Linked DNA regions of Caldimonas brevitalea. The protein of the gene in region 1 interacts with the protein of each later gene in a pairwise test. Links are inferred from orthologs where the notes say so. Each region holds a gene or a part of one and is shown on either strand. Other genes may lie near its edges. The genes, in order: ruvC and ruvA.

Region 1 (3,312 bases):
GTGAGCTGCGCTCGCGCACACGGCCCATCGCCGCCAAAGACTACTGGACCGCGACGCCGTTCAAACACTGGATCACCCGCGAGGTGTTCAACGCGGTCTACGTCAACCGCCAGCGCACCGACGACCAGGACCCGCTCGAGCCGCTGGTCGACGCGCTGCGCCACGGTGATTCGCTGGTGATCTTCCCCGAAGGCACGCGCAGCAGCCTCGGCGATCCGCAGCCCTTCAAGTCGGGCCTCTACCACCTGGCCAAACAGTTCCCCGAGGTGCAGCTGATCCCGGCCTGGATCGACAACGTCCAGCGCGTGATGCCCAAGGGAGAGGTGGTGCCGGTGCCGATCCTGTGTTCGGTCACCTTCGGTGCCCCGATGCAGCTGTTGCCCGACGAAGACAAGCGCACCTTCCTCGAACGCGCCCGCGAAGCCGTGACCTCGCTGCGCAAGCTGAGCGGGAGCGCGTGATGGGCGACGTCCTGAAGCAGCTGCGCGGCTGGACCGCCAGCGAGCAGATCGGCCTGCTCTTCATCATCGTGTTCGGCCTGCTCGGCATTGCCACGATGATCGGCGTGGCCATGAGCGTGAGAGCCGAAGACGAGGCCCGGACGCTGCGGGCCGAGCGCTTCAAGCGCCAGCTGCGCACCACCTGGGTGATGGTGACGGTGTTCTGGATCGCCTGGATCGCCGGCACCTTCGTGTCACTGCTGCTGTTCGGCTTGGTGTCGTTCTTTGCGCTGCGCGAATTCATCACGCTGTCGCACACGCGCCGGGGCGACCACCGCAGCCTGATCCTGGCCTTCTTTGTGGTGCTGCCGGTGCAGTATTCACTGGTTGGCGCCCGCTATTTCGACCTGTTCTCGGTCTTCATCCCGGTCTACGTGTTCTTCGCGATCCCGGTCATCAGCGCGGTGGCCAACGACCCGGAGCGGTTCCTCGAGCGCAACGCCAAGATCCAGTGGGGCATCATGGTGTGCGTCTACGGCTTGAGCCATGCGCCGGCGCTGTTGCGGCTCGACTTCCGCGGCTACGAGGAGCGAGGCGCCTTCCTGGTGTTCTTTCTCGTCTTCGTCGTGCAATCCTGCATGCTGCTGCAGGACTATGTCGGGCGACACTATCCGTTCAAGCCGGTGGCGCCGCGCATCAGCAGCTCCTTCTCGTGGGGGGCTGCCGCGATCGGCGTGTTCGGCGGCGCCCTGATCGGCGCCCTGCTCTACTGGATCACGCCGTTCAAGGCGGGCCAGGCCCTCGGCATGGCCTTGATCGCCTGCGCCGCCGGCACCTTGGGCGATTTTGTGATGAAGGCGTTGAAAAAGGATGCGGGCGTGCACTACTGGGGCAACGAAGGGCGGCTGGTGACCGGCGCCGTCGGCCTGCTCGACCGGGTGGCGGCGATCAGCTTCGCCGCGCCGGTGTTCTTTCATTCGGTGCGCTGGTACTTCCGGCTATGAGGGTGCTCGGCATCGACCCCGGCCTGCAGACCACCGGCTTCGGCGTGGTGGATGTGGACGGCGCGCAGCTGCACTACGTCGCCAGCGGCACCATCAAGACCCGCGACGCGGCCCAGGGCGACCTGCCAGGGCGTCTCAAGATCATCTTCGACGGTGTGCAGGAGGTGGTGCGGCGCTACCAGCCCACCACCGCCTCGGTCGAGATCGTGTTCGTCAACGTCAACCCGCAGTCCACGCTGCTGCTGGGGCAGGCCCGCGGGGCGGCCCTGGCCGGGCTGGTCAGCTGCCAGCTGAGCGTCAGCGAGTACACCGCGCTGCAGATGAAAAAGGCCATCACCGGCCATGGTCTGGCCCGCAAGGAGCAGATCCAGGAGATGGTCGCCCGGCTGCTCAAGCTGCCTGCGGTGCCGAGCAAGGACGCGGCTGACGCGCTCGGCATCGCCATCTGCCATGCGCATGCGGGCCGGTCGTTCGACGCCATCGCCAAGGCCGGCGGCACGCTGACCCGGCGTGCGCACGCGCACTACAAGGGCGGGCGCAGCTACTGAGGCTGGCACGCGTCGGGCCGGCTGCCCCTAGCGAGGTTCCCTTCGCCCCCCGATCCTGACGGCAGAGCCGATTTCGGTCAGCTTCCTGCGCACCCAGCGCAGCGCCGCCCCCATGGCAGGGCTTTGCGCACAAGGAACAACGTTTTGACAGTTCACTCCTAAGCGACTGCAATCCTGTCCAACTCCTCGCGAACGAAGGCGGCTTGGCGCTGCGCCGTCGCAAGGTCGCACTCGTGACTGTCGTAGAGCATCAACAGTTTCCCCGAGCCGTCGCGGAACGGTACCAACAGCAAACAGCGAGCGTATTCCGGCCAGCTCGGAGTGCCCACTGTTGCCTCCCGCATCGGGCCCAGCCGGATCTGCTGCTCGTCGACGATGGCAGACGCCACGACAGGAAGAATGTTGACCTCCAAATCGGAGAGTCCGTACGGATGCAGATACAGCTCGGGGCGGAGTTGCTGAACCAGATACCAGTACGGCAACCGGTTGCGTTCATGGTCGGTGTAAGCGGCGTCCAGCGCGTCTGCCGCCGTCCGGAGCGCGCCCTCGTGAGCCTCCGCGGGCACACGTACAGGGAGGATGCCGAACATGTTGTTCACCACGGCAGCACTGCCTTCGACCTGTCGGTTGGCAGTGATCGTTTTCACGACACAGTTGCACCGGCCGAACAGCACGCGCTCGGACCGGGCAAGGGCCAGCATCGCCAGCGTTGTGACGCGCACGCGCCACGCCTTGGACGCGGCACACAGTCGGAGCCAGAGCGGCCACTCCAAAGGCGCCTCTGCGTAGCCTACCGAATCCGGCTGCGCGGCGCCTGCATCCCAGGTGGTGCCCAGAAGAAAGTCCTGGAAGCAGGAGCGGTTCCACTCGAGGCGTCTGTGGCCCTCTGCCGACGGCAACAATTCGGCCTCGGCCAGGGCCTGAAGGTCAGGCGGGTGACCGCCAAGTGCAAGCCCTGGAAGGCGAGCATCCGTCTCGGCACCATAGGCGGACGCGAAGTCCTGCAGGATCAGCCGCAGCGAGCTGGCGTCGGAGATCAGGTGGTTGAGGCAGAGCACCAGGGCGACAAGCCGCCCCTCACGGACGAAAACGTGAAATCGCCACATGGGCGCCTCGAAGAAGCTGAGGGGCCGCAAGTGCAGCTCCTGGGCAACCTGCCGCACCTTCTCAACCAAGGATTCGGTGTCGCCCAGGGTTGTCATCGTCAACGGACTCGAGATCTGCTGTTGCGCGAGAAACTGAACTCCGGCCGCCTCGACCGCGACCCGCGCCCGCAGCAATGGGTGCCGGGCCATCACCGCTTGCAATCCCCTTTGCACG
Region 2 (3,177 bases), 4.3 Mb from region 1 along the record:
AACGCCGAGGACGCCCGAGCCGCGACCGACGCCCTGCACAAGGCCGGGTTCGACGACGAAGACGTGCTGCACTACTCCGCGGAAGAAGAATCCGAGTTGATGGCGCGCCGTCTCGCCGACGCCAGCGGGGCCGCCGAGTTCGGTGCCGAAATACGCCTGATGCGCCGCTACAAGGAACTGGCCGACCAAGGCTGCTGCTGGATGGTGGTGTTCGCGCCGACCGCCGTGCGCGCGCACCAGGTGGGCGAGATCGCCCGCCAACACGACGCCCGTATCGCCGAGCGCTACGGCCGGCTGATCATCGAAGACCTGTTGTAGTGCCGGCGCGGCGCTGGCCGGGCGCATCGCCCAGGCCCACCACACCGCCGCTTCACTCCGAAAACAGCTCCCCCTCGGCACGCCGTGGCGGCGCGAGCCCGAGGTGGCGGTAGGCCGCCAGCGTCGCGATGCGGCCGCGCGGCGTGCGCTGCAAATAGCCTTGCTGGATCAAATACGGCTCGATCACGTCTTCGATCGTCTCGCGCTCTTCGCCGATGGCCGCCGCCAGGTTGTCGAGGCCGACCGGCCCACCGTCGAACTTGTGGATCACCGCTTCCAGCAGCTTGCGGTCCATCACGTCGAAGCCCTGCGGGTCGACGTCGAGCATTGCGAGCGCCTTGTCGGCGATCAGCTTGTCGATCCGCCCGTCGGCCTTCACCTCGGCATAGTCGCGCACCCGGCGCAGCAGGCGGTTGGCGATACGGGGCGTGCCGCGCGAGCGCCGCGCCACCTCCATCGCGCCTTGTGCGTCGATCGGCGCCTTCAGCAGCCCGGCCGAACGTGTGACGATGCGGGCCAGTTCCTCGGCGGTGTAGAACTCCAACCGCGCGACGATGCCGAAACGGTCGCGCAAAGGGTTGGTGAGCATGCCCGCCCGCGTCGTGGCGCCCACCAGCGTGAACGGTTGCAAATCGAGTTTGATCGAGCGGGCGGCCGGCCCCTCGCCGATCATGATGTCGATCTGGTAGTCCTCCAGCGCCGGATACAAGATCTCTTCGACCACCGGCGACAAGCGGTGGATCTCGTCGATGAACAGCACGTCGTTGCGCTCGAGGTTGGTCAGCAGGGCCGCCAAATCCTTCGGTTTCTCGAGCACCGGCCCCGACGTCTGCCGCAGGTTCACGCCCAGTTCGTGGGCGATGATGTGGCTCAGCGTCGTCTTGCCCAGCCCGGGCGGCCCGAACAGCAGCACATGGTCGAGCGCCTCGCCGCGCTTGCGCGCTGCGCGGATGAAGATCTCGAGCTGTTCACGCGCCTTGGCCTGGCCCACGTAGTCGGTCAGCCCCTTCGGGCGCAGCGCGCGCTCGATCGCCTCCTCGTTGGGCGACGTCGGCGCGGCAGACACCACCCGCTGCCGGGGCGGCGGGCTGAAGTCGTCGGTCTGGATGCTCATCGACGCCTACCTCATTTCGCCAGCGCCCGCAGCGCCAGCTTGATGCCTTCGCTCACGCCCACGTCGGGCGGCAAGGCCTTCAGCGCCGCGGCGGCCTCGCGGTCGCTGTAGCCGAGCGCGATCAGGGCCTGCAACACATCGCCCTGCGCGTCGCTCGCCACGCTGGCCGGCCGGGCGATGTCCGGCCCCAGCTTGCCTTTCAGTTCGAGCAGCAGGCGTTCGGCGGTTTTCTTGCCGATGCCCGGCACCTTCACCAAACGCCCCGATTCCTGCAGGCTGACCGCCTGCGCGAGGTCGGCCACGCTCATGCCGGACAGGATGGACAGCCCGGTGCGCGGGCCAACGCCGGAAATCTTGATCAGCTGGCGGAACGTCTCGCGTTCTTCCGCCGAGGCAAAGCCGAACAGGATTTGCGCGTCCTCGCGGACGACAAAATGCGTGAGCAGCGTGACGCGCTCGCCGAGGTTGGGCAGGTTGTAGAAGGTGCTCATCGGGACATCGACCTCGTAGCCGACGCCGCCGACATCCACCAACACCAGCGGGGGGGCTTTCTCCGCGATCACGCCCGTCAGACGACCAATCATCGACGGGATTATCGCGGCCCCGCCGCGGTCAGCGCGGCGACTTGCGGAACAATCCGAGCCGCTGGGCTTCGAGCGCCGCCTCGGCGCGCGACGACACGTTGAGCTTGCGGTAGATCTGCTTCACGTAGTCGGCGATCGTGTGGCGCGACAAGCCGAGCTGGACGCCGATTTCCGGCAGCGTGAAGCCCTTGGCCACGCGCAGCAGCACCTCGTTTTCGCGGTCGGTCAGCGACACCGGCGGCAGCAGCGGCTCGGTCTGAGCCGGCTGGGTGCGCGCCTGCGACGCGAAGTAGGCGATCACGCGGCGCGCGATCGACGGCGACAACGGCGGCTCGCCCTGCGTGATGCGCTGCAGCTGCTCGGCGAGCTGGTCCTTGGCCTGCTCCTTGAGCAGGTAGCCGAAGGCGCCGGCCTGCAGCGCGGGGAACAGGTGGTCGTCGTCGTCGTGGATGGTCACGACCACCGACTGCGCCTCGGGCTGCGACTCGCGCAGCGCGGCGACCACCTCGACACCGGAGCCGTCGGGCAAACCGAGGTCGATCAGCGCCAGGTCGAAGCGCAACGCGGTGATCTGTTCCAGCGCATCGTGCACACGTGCACTTTCCGACACGCGTGCCGCTGGAAACACCTGCGTCACCAGCGTCTTGAGCCACTGGCGGATTTCGGGAAGGTCTTCAAGCAGCAGGATATGCATGGCGGCGGACTCGGTAGGCCGTCACGGCACCGGCGCGTGACAGTCAGTCGGGATAGTACCGTGCAATCGGCGCTCCGAACACGGCTCTGATGGGGGAGACCCTGTCTGTGGCACCGGAACGAGGGTGTGCGCCCGCACTTTGAACGTTCGTGGCTCAACGCCTGGCCCCGCCCCTCGCCGGCGCGGCCGGTACCGCTACAACGGCAAGGTGAGCCGGATCACCGTGCCGTAGCCGGGGCCCGACTCGACCAGGCACTGCCCGGCCAACTGTTTTGCACGCCGTTTCATGCTCGCCATGCCGTGCCCGCGGTCCAGCTTGCCGTCCAGCTCGAGCGGAATGCCGCGCCCGTTGTCCTGGATCACCAGGTTGAAATCGGTCGCGTCGATCACGCAGCGGATGGTGCAGGCCGTCGCGCCGCTGTGCTTGATGATGTTGCTGATCGCCTCGCGCAGGATGCGGGTGGTTT

What was found.
Region 2: the proteins of ruvC (region 1) and ruvA interact in binary tests that used the Escherichia coli proteins (3 or more experiments, as listed by UniProt). The link is inferred for Caldimonas brevitalea from one-to-one orthologs.

The regions. Positions count from the first base shown.
Region 1 is NZ_CP011371.1:1,344,072-1,347,383, reverse strand. Bases 217-3,216 are described here. They hold ruvC (crossover junction endodeoxyribonuclease RuvC), read left to right. Parts: upstream 217-1,440; coding sequence 1,441-1,992; downstream 1,993-3,216. Other genes in these bases: AAW51_RS05940 (condensation domain-containing protein), read right to left, coding at 2,151-3,216; AAW51_RS05950 (phosphatidate cytidylyltransferase), read left to right, coding at 461-1,444; AAW51_RS05955 (lysophospholipid acyltransferase family protein), read left to right, coding at 217-461. Also shown: more of AAW51_RS05955, read left to right, coding at 1-216; more of AAW51_RS05940, read right to left, coding at 3,217-3,312.
Region 2 is NZ_CP011371.1:5,597,798-5,600,974, forward strand. Bases 231-3,095 are described here. They hold ruvA (Holliday junction branch migration protein RuvA), read right to left. Parts: upstream 2,017-3,095; coding sequence 1,444-2,016; downstream 231-1,443. Other genes in these bases: AAW51_RS23745 (hypothetical protein), read left to right, coding at 231-318; ruvB (Holliday junction branch migration DNA helicase RuvB), read right to left, coding at 371-1,432; AAW51_RS23760 (response regulator), read right to left, coding at 2,045-2,710; AAW51_RS23765 (sensor histidine kinase), read right to left, coding at 2,906-3,095. Also shown: more of AAW51_RS23745, read left to right, coding at 1-230; more of AAW51_RS23765, read right to left, coding at 3,096-3,177. UniProt on the Escherichia coli protein: The RuvA-RuvB-RuvC complex processes Holliday junction (HJ) DNA during genetic recombination and DNA repair.